DNA from 4 places in the Uliginosibacterium sp. TH139 genome. Region 1 is predicted to be linked to each of the others. Evidence: predicted binding sites of a transcription regulator. Region 1 holds the regulator's gene; each other region holds the start of a gene.
What was found. Region 1 encodes sigma-54, which starts transcription at its own class of promoters, with help from an activator protein. Its sites were predicted from a motif close to TGGCACGCTTNCTGCTNA; they were not measured.
Positions count from the first base shown of each region.

Region 1 (4,527 bases):
CGAAGCCGTGCTGGATCGCATGGCAGAGACAGGTCTGCAGTCTGACGAGCGCTTTGCCGAGAGTTTCGTGAGATCGCGCGCCAGCCGCTTTGGTGCCGCGCGCATCCGTCGTGAGCTGGATGACCGGGGTGTGGATCGCGAGACGGCAGCTGGCGCCATGGGCGAGGCTTTGCAGGAAGATGAACTGATGCGCGCGCACAGCGTGTGGCAGAAAAAATTCGGGGTGTTGCCGCAGGATCACAGGGAGTGGGCGCGTCAGGCGCGCTTCCTGCAGACCAGAGGGTTTGCGGTCGACATCATCAGGAAACTCTTGAAAGAAACACTGGATGAGTCTGCTCAGGGTTAGCAATCTGCAGAAACGCTACAAGGCACGCACCGTAGTGCACGACGTGTCCTTCGAGGTTGGCAGTGGCGAAGTGGTGGGCTTGCTGGGGCCGAACGGCGCAGGCAAGACCACCTGTTTCTACATGATCGTCGGCCTCGTACGTGCCGATGGCGGCAAGATCCATCTCGATGGAACCGAGCTCACCCATTGGCCGATCCACAAACGGGCGCACCAAGGGCTCTCCTATCTGCCGCAGGAAAACTCGGTGTTCCGCAAACTTACGGTCTCCGAGAACATCATGGCGGTGCTGGAGTTGCAAAAGCTCTCCAGCGCAGACATGGAAAAACGTCTGGATGAGCTGCTGGATGAACTCAACATCGGCCATTTGCGCGAAGCGACCGCTATGTCCTTGTCCGGCGGTGAGCGCCGCCGCGTCGAAATCGCGCGTGCGCTGGCCACCCGTCCGCGTCTGATCCTGCTGGATGAGCCTTTTGCCGGCGTTGATCCGATTGCAGTGATTGATATCCAGAAAATCATCAGTTACCTCAAGGCGCGCGGTATCGGCGTGCTGATTACCGACCATAATGTGCGCGAAACCCTCGGTATTTGCGATCACGCCTACATCATCAATGCGGGTGAGGTACTGGCTGGCGGCAAACCGGCAGAAATCGTGCAGAATGAACAGGTACGGCAGATTTACCTTGGCGAACACTTCCGCCTCTAGGCTTGGCCGCTCCGCACCTCCCCGTCTGTAAAGAATGAAACCCTCGCTTCAGCTCCGCCTTTCCCAGCAACTTGCACTCACCCCGCAGTTGCAGCAATCCATCAAGCTGCTTCAGCTGTCCACGCTCGAACTCAATCAGGAGATCGAACGCATCCTGCTCGAAAACCCGATGCTGGAGCGTGAAGGCGGCGACGAGGAAAGTGATGGACCCGTCCCTGTCGAGGCGGGCGAAGCCAGTGTGGCAACGGCGGGTGAGGAATACCGCATCGAATCCTCTGCTTCATCCTCCGGCGATGAGGATTTCGAGTCGCCGAGCGTGACGGACATGCCGGACAACATCGGAGAGGCTTACGACAGCGTTTCGGATGATGATATCGGCGAAGCTGCCGAATGGCGCACGGAAGGCGCCTCGCGGAATGGCGGTGGGGACGACGATGATTCCGACTTTCAGGAATTCCAGGCCGCCGCTACTTCCTTGCGGGATCACCTGCTGGGGCAGGTCGCCCTGATGCCGCTGGTTGATCGTGATCGTGCGCTGGTGCAGCTGATCATCGAAGCGCTGGACGACGACGGTTTGTTGCTGCAGGACCTCGAGGAACTTCTGCCGCTGATTCCGGCCGAATGGGAAGTAGAACTCGATGAGTTGAACATTGCCTTGCATCAGGTCCAGAACCTTGACCCCGCTGGCATCGGCGCTCGCAACTTGCAGGAGTGTTTGCTCCTGCAGATTCGCGCTTTGCCGGAAAGTGCCACGCGCGAGCACGCCATGCTGATCGCGGACGGCAATCTGGAATTGCTGGCTGCGCGCGATTTCGCGCGCCTCAAGCGGCGCCTGGGCTGCAATGATGATGCCTTGCGCGCAGCTCAGGAACTCATTTGTCATTTGAATCCGCGTCCGGGGGCTCAATTTGCACCGATGGAAACGCGCTACGTGATTCCGGACGTGGTGGTGCGCAAGCAACGTAGCGGCTGGACGGTAAGCCTCAATCCAGAGGCCATGCCGAGGCTCAGGATCCATCGGGTCTACGCCGATATACTTCAACAGAACAGGGGCGTAAGTAGTTCCTTGTCGGGACAGCTGCAGGAAGCCAAGTGGCTGATCAAGAATGTGCAGCAGCGATTCGACACCATCCTGCGTGTTTCGCAGGCCATCGTCGAACGTCAGCGCCAGTTCTTTGATCATGGTGAAGTGGCCATGCGTCCGCTGACCCTGAGGGAGATCGCCGAAGAGCTGGAGCTGCATGAGTCAACGGTGTCGCGGGTGACCACCCAGAAGTACATGGCCAGTCCCCGCGGTGTGTTCGAACTGAAATACTTTTTTGGCAGTCATGTTTCCACCGATACCGGTGGTGCATGTTCAGCAACGGCGATACGCGCGCTGATTCGCCAGCTGGTCGCGGCCGAAGACGGGAAAAAACCCCTGTCGGATGCCAGGATTGCCGAATTGTTGGGCCAGCAGGGTATCGTGGTGGCACGCCGGACGATTGCGAAATACCGGGAGTCGCTGAATATTCCGCCGGTCAGTCAGCGCAAGTCGATCTAACAGGAGAGGAGTAGTTTTATGAATCTCAACATCACCGGCCATCATCTGGAAGTCACTCCCGCTTTGCGCGAATATGTGGTTTCCAAGCTCGATCGGGTGATTCGCCATTTCGATCATGTTACGGCGACCCATGTGACCCTCTCGGTACAGAAACTCAAGCAGAAAGCAGAGGTGACTGTTCACGTGCGCGGCAAGGATATCCACGTGGAAAGTGAAGACGACGACCTGTATGCCGCCATTGATGCGCTGGCAGACAAGCTGGATCGTCAGGTTCTCAAGCACAAGGAAAAGATCAGCGATCACAACCGTGAATCGATGAAACGGCAAGGCGCCGAGAGCGCCAGCTGAAGCGCTGGACGCAGCCGGTCTGGACAGGCAGAATTGTCCGGCCGGCGATGGTTGAGGCCTTCTGCCTCAACCGCTCTGAAACCCAGAAAGCGGCGAGCTCCGGTCCGGAGACTCGCCGCTGTGCTGTAAAGACTCATGAACCTGATTTCGCAGATCCTTGACCCCGTGCGCATCCGTGTCGATGTAGCGGCCTCCGCGCGTGACGGCTTGTTCGCCGCCATTGGCGAGCTGTGCGAGCGCGACAGTGGCCTCGCGGCCCGCAAGCTGGTGGATGCACTGAACCAGCGCGAAAAACTTGGTTCGACAGGGCTTGGGATGGGAATTGCGATTCCGCATCAGCGCATCAAAGGTCTCAAAGAGCCGCTGGGCGCTTTCCTGCGCACAGCTAGCCCGATCCCTTTTGATGCGCCGGATGGATTGCCGGTCAGTCTGTTCTTCGTGATGCTGGCGCCGGAGCAGGCCAATGAGACCCACCTGCGTCTGCTCGCCGAACTCGCCCAGATGTTCAGTGACAAGGGGTTTCGTGACACCCTGCTGAGCGCACCAGATTCCGCCGCCATTGCGGCAGCCTTCCAGAACTGGAGCCTCCATGCGGCGAGCGAGCGTAGCTCAGCTGTTTGAAGTCAATCGCGCAGCCTTGCAGCTGCGCCATGTGGCCGGGCGTTTGGATTCCTTCCTGTCGGTGTCTGACAATCGGGTGTGGCCCGCTGATCTGGTTGGCCACCTCAACATGATTCACCCGAATCGTTTGCAGATCCTCGGTGAGGCTGAGTTCGCCTGGGCGCGCCGGCAGAGCCGGGATAAGCTCGATCTGCACATGATGGATCTTTTTGCCGCCACCCCGCCCGGCATGATCGTGGCAGATGACTGTGAAGTGCCCGAGCTCTTCCGCCGCGCCTGTGATGAGGCTGGGGTGCCAGTAATGGCTTCGCCGCTGGAGTCCGCCCGGATAATCGATGTACTGCGCGCCTATCTCTCGCGCAAGCTGGCCGAGCGGGTTTCACTGCATGGGGTGTTCATGGATGTGCTGGGGGTCGGGGTGCTGATCACCGGCGACTCGGGGGCCGGCAAGTCTGAACTGGCGCTGGAACTGATTTCGCGTGGCCACGGTCTGGTGGCTGATGATGTAGTCGAAATCTCGCGCGTAGCCGCTGGAGTGCTGGAAGGCCGTTGTCCGGACATGCTCAAGGATTTCCTCGAAGTACGTGGCCTGGGCATTCTCAATATCCGCACCATCTTTGGCGAAACGGCCTGCCGACGCAAGATGAAGCTCAAGCTCATCGCCCACTTGCAGCGCCGTACCGGGGCCCAGAACGAGCCCCTGCGCCTGGCGCTGGATGATGAAGACACGCAGGATGTTCTGGGGGTGCCGGTGCGCCGGGTTGTGCTGCCAGTGGCTGCGGGCCGCAACCTTTCTGTGCTGCTGGAAGCGGCCGTGCGCAACACCATCCTACAGTTGCGTGGGATCGATTCCACTCAGGAGTTCGTGCAGCGACAGCGGGATGTGCTGGATCAGGATGATCCTTACGATCGTTGATTCCGCGTTGGCACATGTAAAAAAGCCCGCACATCAGCGGGCTTTTTTAC
Region 1 is NZ_PKRR01000001.1:764,168-768,694, forward strand. Features, by position in the region: gene recX (recombination regulator RecX) at 1-346, shown strand, start outside; gene lptB (LPS export ABC transporter ATP-binding protein) at 327-1,049, shown strand; gene C0V76_RS03555 (RNA polymerase factor sigma-54) at 1,084-2,592, shown strand; gene hpf (ribosome hibernation-promoting factor, HPF/YfiA family) at 2,611-2,940, shown strand; gene C0V76_RS03565 (PTS sugar transporter subunit IIA) at 3,076-3,561, shown strand; gene hprK (HPr(Ser) kinase/phosphatase) at 3,530-4,477, shown strand.

Region 2 (4,527 bases), on a different contig from region 1:
AACGATGGCGGGCAGCTTCACCTGCAGGCCGACCAGCAGGCCCAGCACCAGCAGGGAAGCGGCAATCATCGGTTCGACGCCGGACACCTGTACGCCTGCGAAGGCCAAGAGGCCGCCGATCAGCAGCACGCCTGCAAAGGCCGCTGGTGTGATGAGGGCTGCACGTGTGTTGTGGCGGAATGCCAGCATGCTCCATACGCCTACCATGATCATCGCAGCCATGTGATCCAGGCCGGTGAAGGGGTGCGAGAGGCCGGCAAACAGTGCCGAGCCGTGGACATGATCGCCACCGGCATGGGCAAAGGCGAAGGCGGGGAGCAGAGCGGCGAGGGCAATCAGAGCGCGTTTCATGGTGGACTCCTTGAGGGATTAAGCGCGTGAAGAAATCGTAGCGAGCGCGACAAGGCCGAAGTGAGGCGCGGAGGCGTACGTAAGTACCTTGAGCACTGGAACTTCGGGATTGGCGTGCGCAGTAGATTTATTCATGTGCGTCAGATGATCGGGTGGTGGACGGTGACGAGCTTGGTGCCGTCAGGAAATGTGGCTTCAACCTGGATCTCGGGGATCATCTCGGCGATCCCGTCCATCACGTCATCGCGGGCGAGCAGCGTCGTGCCATAGCTCATCAGCTCGGCAACACTGCGTCCGTCGCGGGCGCCTTCCATGATTGCTGCGCTGATGAAAGCTACGGCCTCCGGATAGTTGAGCTTCAAGCCACGCGCCTTGCGACGTTCAGCGAGCAGGCCGGCGGTGAAGATCAACAGCTTGTCTTTTTCGCGGGGGGTGAGTTCCATTGTTTCTCCTAAATTTCATGCCATTTCGGAAACGTTCCGGTCGCGAAGACGAGCCGCAGGCAGTGCCTGGGCCACGGCAAGGCGAAGTCGACAGGCGCGAGGCGTTTCCGGGATGGCATCAGGTTTTCCAGATGCGGGGCGGTACTGCCTCGCGTTGCAATACATGCGGCCGGGCGATGGCCCAGACTGCTTCAAAATACTGGCGGATCGCTTCGGCAGAGTCTGCCATGGCGCGAACGATCGTGACTTGTGGCAGGGCGGATAGCCCATATGTTCCGGCGCTGATGGCGAGCGTGCGCAGCGATTCGGTGAGCGTAGCATCCGGCGTAATGCCAGCCAGCCACAGCGTGCCGAAAACCCGGTTGTTATTGAGTCCGACAGGCGAGCGCATGGCGCAGTCCGAGCCTTGCAGATGCATGGCTTCCTGCCAGAGCGGTGTGCCGTCCGGGCGCTGCAGGCGCAGGCGCTGACGGAATGAGCCGGTCCTGAAGTCTTCGCCGCTGGCCTGGCGGCCCAGGCACAGGATGTCCCAGCCGATGGCGCGGGCGCCTTCGGCGAGGCTGATGAGGGTGCTGGCACGCGCCTGCGCCTGGTCGAATAGGATAACTTCTTGCGGCAGCCACTCCAGCTTGCCGCCAGCGGCTATGTTCAGGGTGATGTCCTGCGTCGCGAGCGCCTGATCCGCTCCACGTGCCTTGTACCACTTGCCGGCACCGGGCGTGGTGAGCTGGGCGTGGGCATCGGCGGCGACTTCGACTTCGATCTGCAACTGGTCACCGCCGGCGATACCTGCCGGCGGGTGCAGCATCAGGATCTGACAGACAGGATCGCCTTCCGGGTAGAGCGCTTTCTGCACGCGCAGCGGGCCGTAATGCTGATTACGGGCGAGCACGCTGCGCCCAGTCCGGTTCTCCACGCGCAAGGCGAGCGAAGCCTGCCAGCCTAGGGGTTGGGTGAAGGGGGGCGGGTGTGTCGGATCAGCGGGGGCGTTCACTTGAGTTCAGGTTCAAAATCCTATCCCGGTGCATAGCAAGAGCGGTGCCATGCCGGGAAACGGCTCCCGGCATTACGCAGACAGGTTTGAAGCTTGTTTTTAGTGCATCAGCACGCATTTGGTGCGTGATGATGCACTAGAGTCGGGCGTCGAGTTAGATGGCGACCAGACTCTTCACATTCTCCGCTTGCATCTCGCTGCCAGGGCCGGCCTTGACGATTTCGCCACGCGCCATGACGGCGTACTGGTCCGCGAGTGATTCCGCAAAGTCGTAATACTGTTCGACCAGCAGGATGGCCATTTCACCGCCTTCGGCCAGCTTGCGAATGGCGGCACCGATATCCTTGATGATCGAGGGCTGGATGCCCTCGGTGGGCTCATCGAGGATCAGAACTTTGGGGCGCATGGTGAGTGCGCGGCCGATGGCGAGCTGTTGTTGCTGGCCGCCGGAGAGGTCGCCGCCCCGGCGTTTGAGCATGTCTTTCAGGACCGGAAACATCTCGTAGATGTAGCCGGGAATGCCACGTGAGGCCTTGCCATTGGCGAGGCCCATCAGCAGGTTCTCTTCTACCGTGAGGCGCGGGAAGATTTCGCGTCCCTGCGGTACATAGGCCATGCCCAGCGCTGCGCGATTGTAGGCAGCCAGCCGGGTAATGTCGCGGCCATCAAAAGATACCGAGCCTTTGGCCACGGGCAACAGACCCATCAGGCATTTGAGCAGGGTGGTTTTGCCCACGCCATTGCGGCCCAGCAGAGTGGTGACTTCGCCTTGCTTGAGCGAAAGCGAAACGCCGCGCAGGGTGTGGCTGCCGCCGTAGTACTGGTTGAGGTTTTCGATGGTCAGCATATTCATTCCGTAGGGTGCGCATTGCGCACCATCCATGCGGTGCGCAATGCGCACCCTACATATCCCGGCTAGCGGCCGAGATACACCTCAATCACGCGTTCATCGTTCTGCACCTGCTCCAGCGAGCCTTCGGCCAGCACGCTGCCTTCGTGCAGGCAGGTGACCTTGCCGTTGCGAGCGGAGATCTGCTTGATGAAATCCATGTCGTGCTCCACCACCACCAGGGTGTAGTCGCCGGCCAGATCCAGGAACAGCTCGCCGCTGCGCTCGGTTTCTTCATCGGTCATGCCCGCCGCAGGCTCGTCTAGCAACAGCAGGAGCGGTTCCTGCATCAGCAGCATGCCGATTTCCAGCCACTGCTTCTGGCCGTGTGAGAGTAGACCAGCCGGGCGATGGGCCTGATCCTTGAGGCGGATGAGCTCCAGCTTCTGTTCGATCTTGCTGCGGGCCTCGCCGCTGAGCTTGAAGAACAGGCTGGACCAGATGCCCTTGTCGGTCTTCATGGCGAGTTCGAGGTTCTCGAACACGCTCAGCTCTTCGAACACGGTGGGCTTCTGGAACTTGCGGCCGATGCCGGCGTGGGCGATCTGTGCTTCGTTCAGCTTGGTCAGATCGATGGTCTGGCCGAAGTAGGCGGTGCCGGCGCTAGGGCGCGTCTTGCCGGTGATCACATCCATCATGGTGGTCTTGCCGGCACCGTTGGGGCCGATGATGGAGCGCAGCTCACCCTTGTCGATGGCGAGATTCAGGTTGTTGATGGCCTTGAAACCATCGAAGGACACGGTGATGCCTTCGAGGTAGAGGATCACGCCGTGCGTGGTATCGAGCTGGCTCGAATCAACCGGGCGCTCAAGGCCTACGGCGCGGTCGAAGGCGCTCTCGGCGCCGGAGATCGGCAGGCCGGGTTTCTTTTCTGTTGTCGCGGCGGCGTTCATGCGCGCTTCTCCTGCTTGCTGAAATAGCCCTGGACTTGGCCGACCACGCCGCGTGGCAGCCACAGGGTGACGAGAATGAAGATCAGGCCGAGGAAGTAGAGCCACACTTCGGGGAAGGCCACGGTGAACCAGCTCTTCACGCCGTTGATGAGGCCGGCGCCGATCAGCGGGCCGATCAGGGTGCCGCGCCCGCCTACGGCCGTCCAGATGGCGATCTCAATGGAGTTGGCCGGGCTCATTTCACCGGGATTGATGATGCCCACCTGCGGCACATACAGCGCACCGGCAATCGCGCAGATTACGGCCGAGAGCGTCCAGATGAAGAGCTTGTAGGGCAAGGGGTTGTAGCCGGAGAACATGACGCGCGACTCGGCATCGCGGATCGCGGCGAGCACCCGGCCGAGCTTGCTGGTGACGATGAAGCGGCCCAGCAACAGGAAGCCGATCAAGGCTGCGGCGGTCAGCCCGAATAGCACGACACGGGTTTCCGGTGCTGCGATGTGAAAGCCGAGGATGCGCTTGAAATCGGTGAAGCCGTTGTTGCCGCCAAAGCCCGTTTCGTTGCGGAAGAAGAGCAGCATCGCGGCGTAAGTCATGGCCTGGGTGATGATCGAGAAATACACCCCCTTGATCCGCGAGCGGAAGGCAAAGTAACCGAAGATGAAGGCCAAGAGGCCCGGCACCAGCACCACCAGCAGCATGGCCCACAGGAAGTGCTCGGTGCCTTGCCAGTACCAGGGCAGCTCCTTCCAGTTCAGGAAGACCATGAAGTCCGGCAGGTCGCTTTGGTAGTTGCCTTCGCGGCCGATGGCGCGCATCAGGTACATGCCCATGCCATAGCCGCCGAGGGCGAAGAAGATGCCGTGGCCCAGCGAGAGGATGCCGGTGTAGCCCCAGACCAGATCCATGGCCAGTGCCACGATGGCGTAGCACATGATCTTGCCGATCAGCGTCACC
Region 2 is NZ_PKRR01000002.1:295,054-299,580, reverse strand. Features, by position in the region: gene C0V76_RS05010 (HupE/UreJ family protein) at 1-351, opposite strand, end outside; gene ureA (urease subunit gamma) at 492-794, opposite strand; gene C0V76_RS05000 (urease accessory protein UreD) at 913-1,788, opposite strand; gene urtE (urea ABC transporter ATP-binding subunit UrtE) at 1,943-2,635, opposite strand; gene urtD (urea ABC transporter ATP-binding protein UrtD) at 2,704-3,570, opposite strand; gene urtC (urea ABC transporter permease subunit UrtC) at 3,567-4,527, opposite strand, start outside.
Region 2: C0V76_RS05000 (urease accessory protein UreD) is a predicted target of sigma-54. The motif match lies at 1,821-1,838, and genes of this name have one in related genera.

Region 3 (4,527 bases), on a different contig from region 1:
AGCTTTCCGGGCGGCCTGCTGCTGGGCTGCGCGGCAGGCCTGCTCAATGTGCTGCGCATCAAGGGCACGCATACCGCGATGAAGTCCGGCATGCTCGCCGCCGAAGCGGTCGCCGCCGCCCTGCAGGCCGGGCGTGAGCATGACGAGCTGGCGGATTTCCCGGCCGCCGTGGCCGCCTCCTGGATCGGCCGCGAGCAGCACGACACGCGCAACGTGAAGCCACTGCTGTCGCGCTTCGGCACCGTGCTCGGTTCGCTCTTCTGCGGCGTCGAAATGTGGCTACTAGCCCTCGGCCTGCGCCTGCCCTGGACGCTACGCCACCCAGCCCCGGCGCGCAGCAAGATGGCCGCCGCAAGCGACTACCCAGCACGCCCGCCGCTGAAGCCGGACGGCGTGCTGACTTTCGACCGCAACAGTTCCCTGATGCTCGCCAACATCCGCCATGAGCACGACCAGCCGCCCCATCTGCGCCGCCAGAACACCCCGGCCCAGGAAAGCGTGCGGGTGATCCGCTTTGCTGCCCCCGAAGCCCGCTACTGCCCGGCCGGCGTGTATGAGCGGGAGGGCGACACGGTACGCATCACCAGCCAGAACTGCCTGCACTGCAAGGCCTGCGAGCTCAACGACCCAGAGCACAGCCTGCTCTGGCACCCGCCCGAAGGCGGCAGCGGCCCGCAATACATCGGGATGTAACGGAGTCAGGGGCACGCGGCTTGCCGTCGCTGCGGCTTTGCCGCACAGCCCCGCTCCACCCTGGGCCTCGCCAGATGAAGCCGGCCCTACAAAATCCCACCCGCCACAAGCCTGGAGCCCACAGGCACACAGAGTTTCGTAGGTGCGGCTTGAGCCTCACAGCCCCATGCCCACCCTGGGCCTCGCCGGCTGAAGCCGGCCCTACAAGCTCAAAACCATCCCCACAGGCACGGCTACGCGCACAGACACGCGGCTTTTCGTAGGGCCGGCTTCAGCCGGCGGGGCCCAGACGCCAGCACAGGCCCACCCCGCCAGCAGACGCCCCGCTGCAGTGCAAAACCCTTTGCACCAAATGCATCGACACCGCCTCATGCGGTGCATGTACAAGCACCGCTTGCGTGCATAAACGAAAGGCGTATGCACATATATGGCGCATCCACAGCTCGACATGTTCAAGTAAGCCATTGATTAATGAAGAAATTAACTCTGGCTCAGTTCATGCTTTAAGCAGCACTTCCGTGCAATACGAGGTCCAAAATGGAGCAGTTTCAAACTTCCGCCAACGTGCTTTTCGTGCTGCTGGGCGCCATCATGGTGCTGGCCATGCACGCTGGCTTCGCCTTTCTTGAGCTTGGCACCGTGCGTCGCAAGAACCAGGTCAATGCCCTGGTCAAGATCCTGGTCGATTTCTGTGTCTCGACGATCGCCTACTTCTTCATCGGCTATGGCATCGCCTACGGCGTGCATTTCTTCAGCGGCGCGCAAAGTCTGATGGTCAATAGTGGCTACGAGCTGGTGAAGTTCTTCTTCCTGCTCACCTTCGCCGCCGCCATCCCGGCCATCGTCTCCGGCGGCATCGCCGAGCGCGCGCGCTTCTCGCCGCAGCTAGCCGCCACCTTCATGCTGGTGGGCTTCGTCTACCCCTTCTTCGAAGGCATCGTATGGGCCGACAAGTTCGGTATCCAGCCGGCCATCGAAGCCGCACTGGGCGCCAAGTTCCACGACTTCGCCGGCAGCGTGGTGGTGCATGCCGTAGGGGGCTGGATCGGCCTCGTCGCCGTGGTGCTGCTCGGCGCACGCCGTGGCCGCTACAACAAGGATGGCGCCATCGCCGCCCACCCGCCTTCAAGCATCCCCTTCCTCGCCCTTGGCGCCTGGATCCTCACCGTGGGCTGGTTCGGCTTCAACGTGATGAGCGCCCAGAAGCTCGAAGCCATCACCGGCCTCGTCGCCGTGAACTCGCTGATGGCGCTGGTCGGCGGCACCCTCACCGCGCTGGTGATGGGCAAGAACGACCCGGGCTTCGTGCATAACGGCCCGCTCGCCGGCCTCGTCGCCGTCTGCGCCGGCTCGGACATCATGCATCCGCTGGGCGCCCTGATCGTGGGCGGCGTGGCCGGTGCGCTGTTCGTCTACATGTTTACGCAGGTTCAGAACCGCTGGAAGATCGACGACGTGCTCGGCGTATGGCCCCTGCACGGCCTGTGTGGCGCCTGGGGCGGCATCGCCGCCGGCATCTTCGGCCAGCAAGCGCTGGGCGGTGCGGGCGGCGTGAGCTTCTGGGCCCAGCTGATCGGCACCCTGGCCGGTATCGCAGTCGCCGTGATCGGCGGCGGCATCGTGTACGGCACGATCAAGAAAATCGCCGGCCTGCGCCTGGACGCCGAAGAAGAATTTAATGGCGCAGACTTGTCCATCCATAAAATTTCAGCCACACCGGAACGCGAAACCAACTGGTGATGAAGATGTTAGGCAGGAATAAAGTCTGTCGGGCTGAAATAAAGTCTGTCGGGCTTTCAGCCCCTTCCCAGCAAAAAGCCCACGGCGGATGTCGTGGGCTTTTTGTTTAGTCATGCTTTTACAGGCTCGCTTGCGCTTTGTTCAGTACCTCGGCCGATCATCGGCCTGAGCGGACGGCCGGCTTTATCCGCATCACCGCCCGCTTCCGACCCAATCCGGGCGTTCGGCCTCATGAGCTGTCAGCAGCAGGAAACAGAGCGTAGCGGTCATTCATGGCCTGAGGCGGGCTTCTCCTGCTCGGCCTTAGCTGTCATTCACGATACAAATGAAAGATGGCAGCTTTAACATTGAAAGCTGCCGTAAAAAATCTAGTAAACGAAGGGCAACTCATCAGACAGACAGGAAGTATTTCTCTGTATCACGCTATTAGGAGTTGGCAATGAAACCACGATTGCGCCAAGTAGCACGAACATAGTCTTGAAACTGATAGCCTTCCCCAAGCGTAAGGTTGTCTGCATGATCCGAGACGATAATCTGGGGAGTTACCCCTGTTTTGCCTACAGTGTCTGAACAAAATTTGGCGAACTGAGTGAACATATTCGTCACGGCGCGCATGTCATCATCGTATCTTCCTTCTCGTTTCGCCTGCTTGGCCAACTCCTTGGCATTAAAGGCATCTCCATCATCCAAAGATGCCGGAAAGTAGACCTGCGTCGGCTGATCCAAGAAAAGAATAGGGGGAATCTTGCAGTCCTGCTCAGAGCGGGCCGCAAACTGGTAGTGCAACGACATGAACAACGCAAGATGCGAGTACAGCCAGTTGGCACCACTGCCCATTGATCGGAGGTAAATGCGTGTGTCCGCATCCTGCTGGTACCACAGATCAAACGTTTCCAGATCGAAACGGAGAGCCGACGGCTTGTAGGTTTCTTCGAAGTCGAAATTGTTTCCGAGTTCGCACATCTTAGAATCGATGTCATTGCTAAGGGCTTTCAGCTTGTCCTTGATATTGTAGTCAGCAACTAGTTCGCCCAGTCGTTTCACTTCATCCGTCCAATGCTTTTCCAAGTCAGCCAGCTCGGATTCAGGCTTATCAAGCTGCTCCTGGATAGCGAGTTCAAGCTTGAGCTTCGCCTTCATCGCTTGCTCGTCGATTGACTTGGACGTCTTGAGCTTTGCGATTTCCTCATCGAGGGGGGCGAAATCGGCTTGGATACGCTTGAGCTGATCGTTAATGCGATCGAGCTGTTCCTGCAGCATGCGGCGTTCTTCAGCAAAGCTTTCGCGTGCATATGCAGACAGCGTCAGCTCTTCGTTCAGCCATTCGATGGCGCTGACCAGCTTGTTAGCCTCTACACCTGGAACATATGTCTGGGCTTCGCAGACAGGACAATGTGCTTGGGACAGCTCCGTTGAGTTAGGAATATTTTCCTTGGCCATTTCAAGGCCAAACTGAATTGTCGAGGTTATCGAACCGTTGACTAGTCGTAACTGGCCTTGAACCTTACGCTTCTCGATTAGCGCGGCGGTACGCTCCTCATCCAGATGCGCACGGCGTATCTCTGTCTCATTGGATAAAACGTCGATCTTCACTGAGCGGCCCGAGATGATCTTCAGGAAGGTCTTGGCCTTTGCGTAGATTTCTTCTGCAGTGACGTCCACTAAGGGAAAGCCCGCCAGCCCTTTGAACTCGGCTAGATGCTGTTTGTACAGAGCAATAGTGGTTTCTTTTCGCTTGACCTGTCTGGGTATTTGCGTCTGGATTTTCTTGAGTTCGTATTTCGCGAGCTCGAATTCCTTGTGGATATCGAAATATTCTTCATCCACAAGACCCATTAGGATCTTGAAGTGATCGATCGCCTGATCACGCTTACGCTTTTCGTCGAAGCGATAGAAGATCGCATGCTTGTTCGCCACCAAGTTTTGGTGCTGGAGCATGAACGATGAGAAGCTACGAACGGATGGTGTCGGAGATTTGTTACGTCCAGCCACTTTGACGAACGGATCTTCATCTACGTTTTCGAGGGTTATGGCGAAGTGGCGACCCAAGCTCTTCTTGAAGTCAGCCAATGGCATGTAATGTTTGAGATCAAA
Region 3 is NZ_PKRR01000002.1:742,028-746,554, forward strand. Features, by position in the region: gene C0V76_RS06935 (electron-transfer flavoprotein:ubiquinone oxidoreductase) at 1-693, shown strand, start outside; gene C0V76_RS06940 (ammonium transporter) at 1,231-2,433, shown strand; gene C0V76_RS06945 (DUF3732 domain-containing protein) at 2,860-4,527, opposite strand, start outside.
Region 3: C0V76_RS06940 (ammonium transporter) is a predicted target of sigma-54. The motif match lies at 1,181-1,198, and genes of this name have one in related genera.

Region 4 (4,527 bases), on a different contig from region 1:
CCAGCAAGCGCAGCGAAGAACGGCGCCTGCAGCTCGCCCTGTTTCACGCCATTGCCCCCAGCCCGCCGGGCGACCGCGCGCGTGCCCTGAGCCTGCTGGATCTGCCCCCCTCGGACGCCAACGGCCGCGGCCGCAATCACCCGCTGGCGCAACTCTTGCTGCCCATGCTGCAGGACATCCGCCGCCTCGACGACGCCCAGGCCAGCAGCCAACAGAAGCTGCGCGAGGCGCAGGCAGGCAATGAACAGATGCGCCAGAAGCTCGACGCCTTGCGCGAGATCGAGCTGAAAATGCAGGAACGCCCGAAAGCCAAATGACTCAGCCCCCCACCGCCCCCGAAGCTGCCAACACCCGCGTGTTGCTGGTTGACGACGACCCCGACCTGCTGCGCCTGCTCTCGATCCGCCTCAAGGCCAGTGGCTTTGCCATCCGCTGTGCCGACAGTGGCCCTGCGGCCCTGGCGGCAATCGCCGCGCAGCGGCCGGACATCATCGTCACCGATCTGCGCATGGCCGGCATGGACGGACTGGCTCTCTTCGACGCGGTGCGCCAGCAGCATCTCTCGCTACCGGTGATCGTGCTGACCGCCCACGGCAATATCCCGGAGGCCATCGAAGCCACCCAGCGCGGTGTGGCCGGTTATCTCACCAAGCCTTACGACGCGGGCGAGTTAATCGCGCAGATCCGCCGCGCCGTCGGCAGCTCGGGCGATGCGGGTGAATCGCGCAAACCGGCGGCCTGGCGCAGCGAGATCCTCACCCGCAGCGCGCTGATGGAAGACTTTCTGCGCCAGGCCGAGTTGGTCGCCGCCAGCGAAGTCAGCATCTTCATCAGCGGCCCCAGCGGTGCCGGCAAGGAGCTGCTCGCGCGCGCCATCCACCAGGCCAGCTCGCGCGCCGGCAAGCCCTTCGTGGCCATCAACTGCGGGGCGATCCCCGAGCAGCTGCTCGAATCCGAGCTCTTCGGCCATGTCAAAGGCGCCTTCACCGGCGCCCATCGCGACCACGACGGGCTGTTCCAGTCCGCGCGCGGCGGCACGCTCTTCCTCGACGAGATCGGCGACATGCCCACGCCCCTCCAGGTCAAGCTGCTGCGTGTGCTAGAGGAGCGCGAAGTACGCCCGGTTGGCGCCACGCGCAGCCTGCCGATCGATGTACGCATCCTCTCCGCCACCCATCGCGATCTGCATGTCGCACGTAGCGAAGGGCGTTTCCGCGACGATCTGTACTACCGCCTGAATGTCGTCAGCCTTGCCCTCCCCTCGCTGGCCGAGCGCCGTGAAGACATTCCGCTGCTCGCCCAGCACTTCCTGTTGCGCCTCGCCGCGCGCTACAAACGTGCCGTCACCACCTATTCGCCGGAAGCCATGGCGCTGCTGCTGGCGGCGCCATGGCCCGGCAACGTGCGCCAGTTGCTGAACGTCGTCGAGCAGACCGTCGCCCTCTCCACTACCCCGGTGATCCCCGCCGCGCTGGTCCAGCGTGCGCTGCAGGATGAGGGCGGCGCCATCGAATCCTTCGAGGAAGCCCGCCAGCGCTTCGAGCGTGACTACCTCGTGCGCCTGCTGCGCCTCACCGACGGCAAGGTTGCCCAGGCTGCCCGGCTCGCCCGGCGTAACCGCACCGAGTTCTACCGCCTGCTCGCCCGCCACCACCTCGAAGCAAGCGCCTTCAAGGACGCTACAGATCCGGCCGGGCAGGCCTGATCCGGGCTGTCGCCGATTCGCGACAGCGCCTCGCCCGGCGGCAAGGGGCTTTGCCCGCAGCGGCCCGAAAAGCTGTCGCTGCAAGGCGACACCCGAGGCCCGGACGAGATCTCACAAATAACAAACAAACCGTTGATTAATAATGATTAGTTGAATCTGGCACGGCCTCTGCACTGTATCTCCTTGTCGGCGCTTCGCTCCTTGAAGGCCGCCCCGCTCACGAAGGAGACCAGATGTTCCATAAAGCCCTGCCCCGCAGTTCCGAAGCCGCAGCGGAGCGCCAGCCCCGCGTCACCCACACGCCCGGGGCCTATCCGGCGCTCCAGCCGCAGAACCGCCTGCGCGACGCCGCCGAACTGAACGCCGCCCAGGCCGCTCAGCTCGCCGCACAGACCAGCAGCAGCCCGGACACCCGCCATACACCCGCCCCGGTGGCAGACACCGAATCACCCAGCCGCCTGGTCGTCGGTCCCGAGGTCAAGCTCAAGGGCGCCGAAATTCTGGATTGCGACACCCTCATCGTCGAGGGCCGCGTCGAAGCCACCATGGATAGCCGCGTGCTGCGCATTGCCGAGAAAGGCGCCTTCTCCGGCAAGGTCGGCATCGATGTCGCCGAAATCCACGGCCACTTCGAGGGCGACCTGACTGCCCGCGACAAGCTCGTCATCCACGCCACCGGCCGCGTACGCGGCACGATCCGCTACGGCAGCCTGCTGATCGAAGCCGGCGGCCAGATCAGCGGTGACGTGCAGGCACTGGAACACGCCCGCTCAACCGAAACCCGCAACTCAGGAAAGGAGGCCGATCGCCCGAAAATCAGCGCATTGATCACTTCGGCGGCCTGATGCCGCCGGATGTTCGACAAACGGGTGGGCGACGTCCGCCGCAGCGTTCGCTGCAAGGCGCTGCGGTGCGCCCGCCAGTTTGTTGAACCGCGCTTGAAGCCGTCCGGTGGCCTGTCCTTCCTCCTCAGGTCAGCTGGCTGCCTCAAGCCACCACACTGCTCACTACTTCAGGCCCGGCCCAGACCGGGCCTTTTTTTGTGCCGGGCAAAACGCTTTACCACCCTCGCCGGATATGTATAAAATGATAATCATTCTCATTTAGTTCATCATGCCCGATACACATCCTCGGGCACAGGGAGTCCGCCGTGTCCGCCACCGCTGCATCCATCGCTGATTTTGCATTCCACCGGCAAATCGAGGCGCTCTATACCGAGCACCATGGCTGGCTGCGAGGCTGGCTGCGCAAGAAACTCGGCAATGCTTTCGATGCCGCCGATCTGGCCCACGACACCTATCTGCGCCTCCTCAGCAGCGGGCACATGCCGCAGCAGGATGAATCCCGTCGCCACTTGAGCCAGATTGCCAACGGTCTGGTCATCGATCTGTATCGCCGCCGCCAGATTGAAGCGGCCTATCTGGAGGCTCTCGCCCTCCTGCCGGAACAGCAGGCGCCTTCCGAAGAAGCCCGCGCGCTGGTCATTGAAGCCCTGGTCGAGATCGATGCGATCCTGCATGGCCTCGCTCCCAAGGCGCGCATGGCGCTCCTCATGTGCCGGCTAGATGGCCTGAGCTATCGCGAGATTGCCGAGCGCCTGGAGGTTTCAGTCTCTTCAGTCGAGAAATACATCGCCACCGGGCTGATCGCCTGCCACCGCGCGCTGCATGCCCAAAACGCCTGAGCCGCGCACACCGATGAACGCCCCGGCAGCCCCCGACGCCACTGCCCTGAGCCCGGCCATCATCGCCAAAGCGGCCGAATGGATGGCCCGTTTGTGGTCGGAAGACGCCCGTGCGGAGGATAAGGCTGCCTGCGGGCAATGGCGGGCCGCCCACCCCGATCATGAACGTGCCTGGCAGGAGCTGCAGATCTTCGAGGACAAGCTTGACGGCCTGCCGTCCGAGCTCGCCCATCATGTGCTGCGCGAGCCCGCAGATCAGGCCTGGCAGAAGCGCACGACCCTGCGCCGCCTGTTCGGCCTGGCCATCGTAGCGGGCGGCGCTGCCAGCCTGCTGCGCAGCACCGACACCTGGCAACGCGGCACGGCGGACTACGCCACTGCCACGGGCGAGATCCGCGAGATTCAGCTGGCGGATGGCACATCGATCGTGCTGGCCACCGCCACCCGGATCGATGTGCGCTTCGATGCGCAGGAGCGGCGCATCGTGCTGCACGCGGGCGAAATCCTGATCACCACCGCACCGGACCCGGCCAGCGTGCACCGCCCTTTCCGGGTGCACGGCCGGCATGGTCGCATCGAAGCGCTGGGCACCCGTTTCAGCGTGCGACAGGACGAAAACGCCTCGCAGGTCGCCGTATTCGAAGGCGCGGTGGAGCTGCGCAGCCGCCGCAGACCGGACCTGGCCATCCGTATCAGCGCCGGCGAAGGCAGCCACTATTCCGCCACCCGGATCGCGCCCCTCACACCGGTACAGGAAAGCGCAGCGGCCTGGCGCAATGGCGTGCTGCTGGCAGAGAACATGCGTGTGGCGGACTTCGTCGCCGAACTCGCCCGCTACCGGCCGGGCCTGCTGCGCTGCGATCCGGCCGTAGCAGAACTGCGCGTGAGCGGCGTGTTCTCCCTGCGCGACACCGATCGCGCCCTGCAGAACCTTGCGCTGGCCCTGCCCCTGGTGCCGGTCTATCGCACCCGCTACTGGGTCACCCTGCAGGCGAGCTGAGACGCTGATTGGCTGCTCCGTGCCAAAGGCAGGAATGCGTCCACGGCTCCGATGCGCAGGCGTAATTTTTTCGCCCCGAAAAAAATTCAGTCTGGCATTGAGGGTTTCGCAGTCTCGTTCGGAATACCTGATGAAGCC
Region 4 is NZ_PKRR01000002.1:147,943-152,469, forward strand. Features, by position in the region: gene C0V76_RS04285 (hypothetical protein) at 1-317, shown strand, start outside; gene C0V76_RS04290 (sigma 54-interacting transcriptional regulator) at 314-1,705, shown strand; gene C0V76_RS04295 (polymer-forming cytoskeletal protein) at 1,939-2,550, shown strand; gene C0V76_RS04300 (sigma-70 family RNA polymerase sigma factor) at 2,856-3,389, shown strand; gene C0V76_RS04305 (FecR domain-containing protein) at 3,373-4,389, shown strand.
Region 4: C0V76_RS04295 (polymer-forming cytoskeletal protein) is a predicted target of sigma-54. The motif match lies at 1,863-1,880, and genes of this name have one in related genera.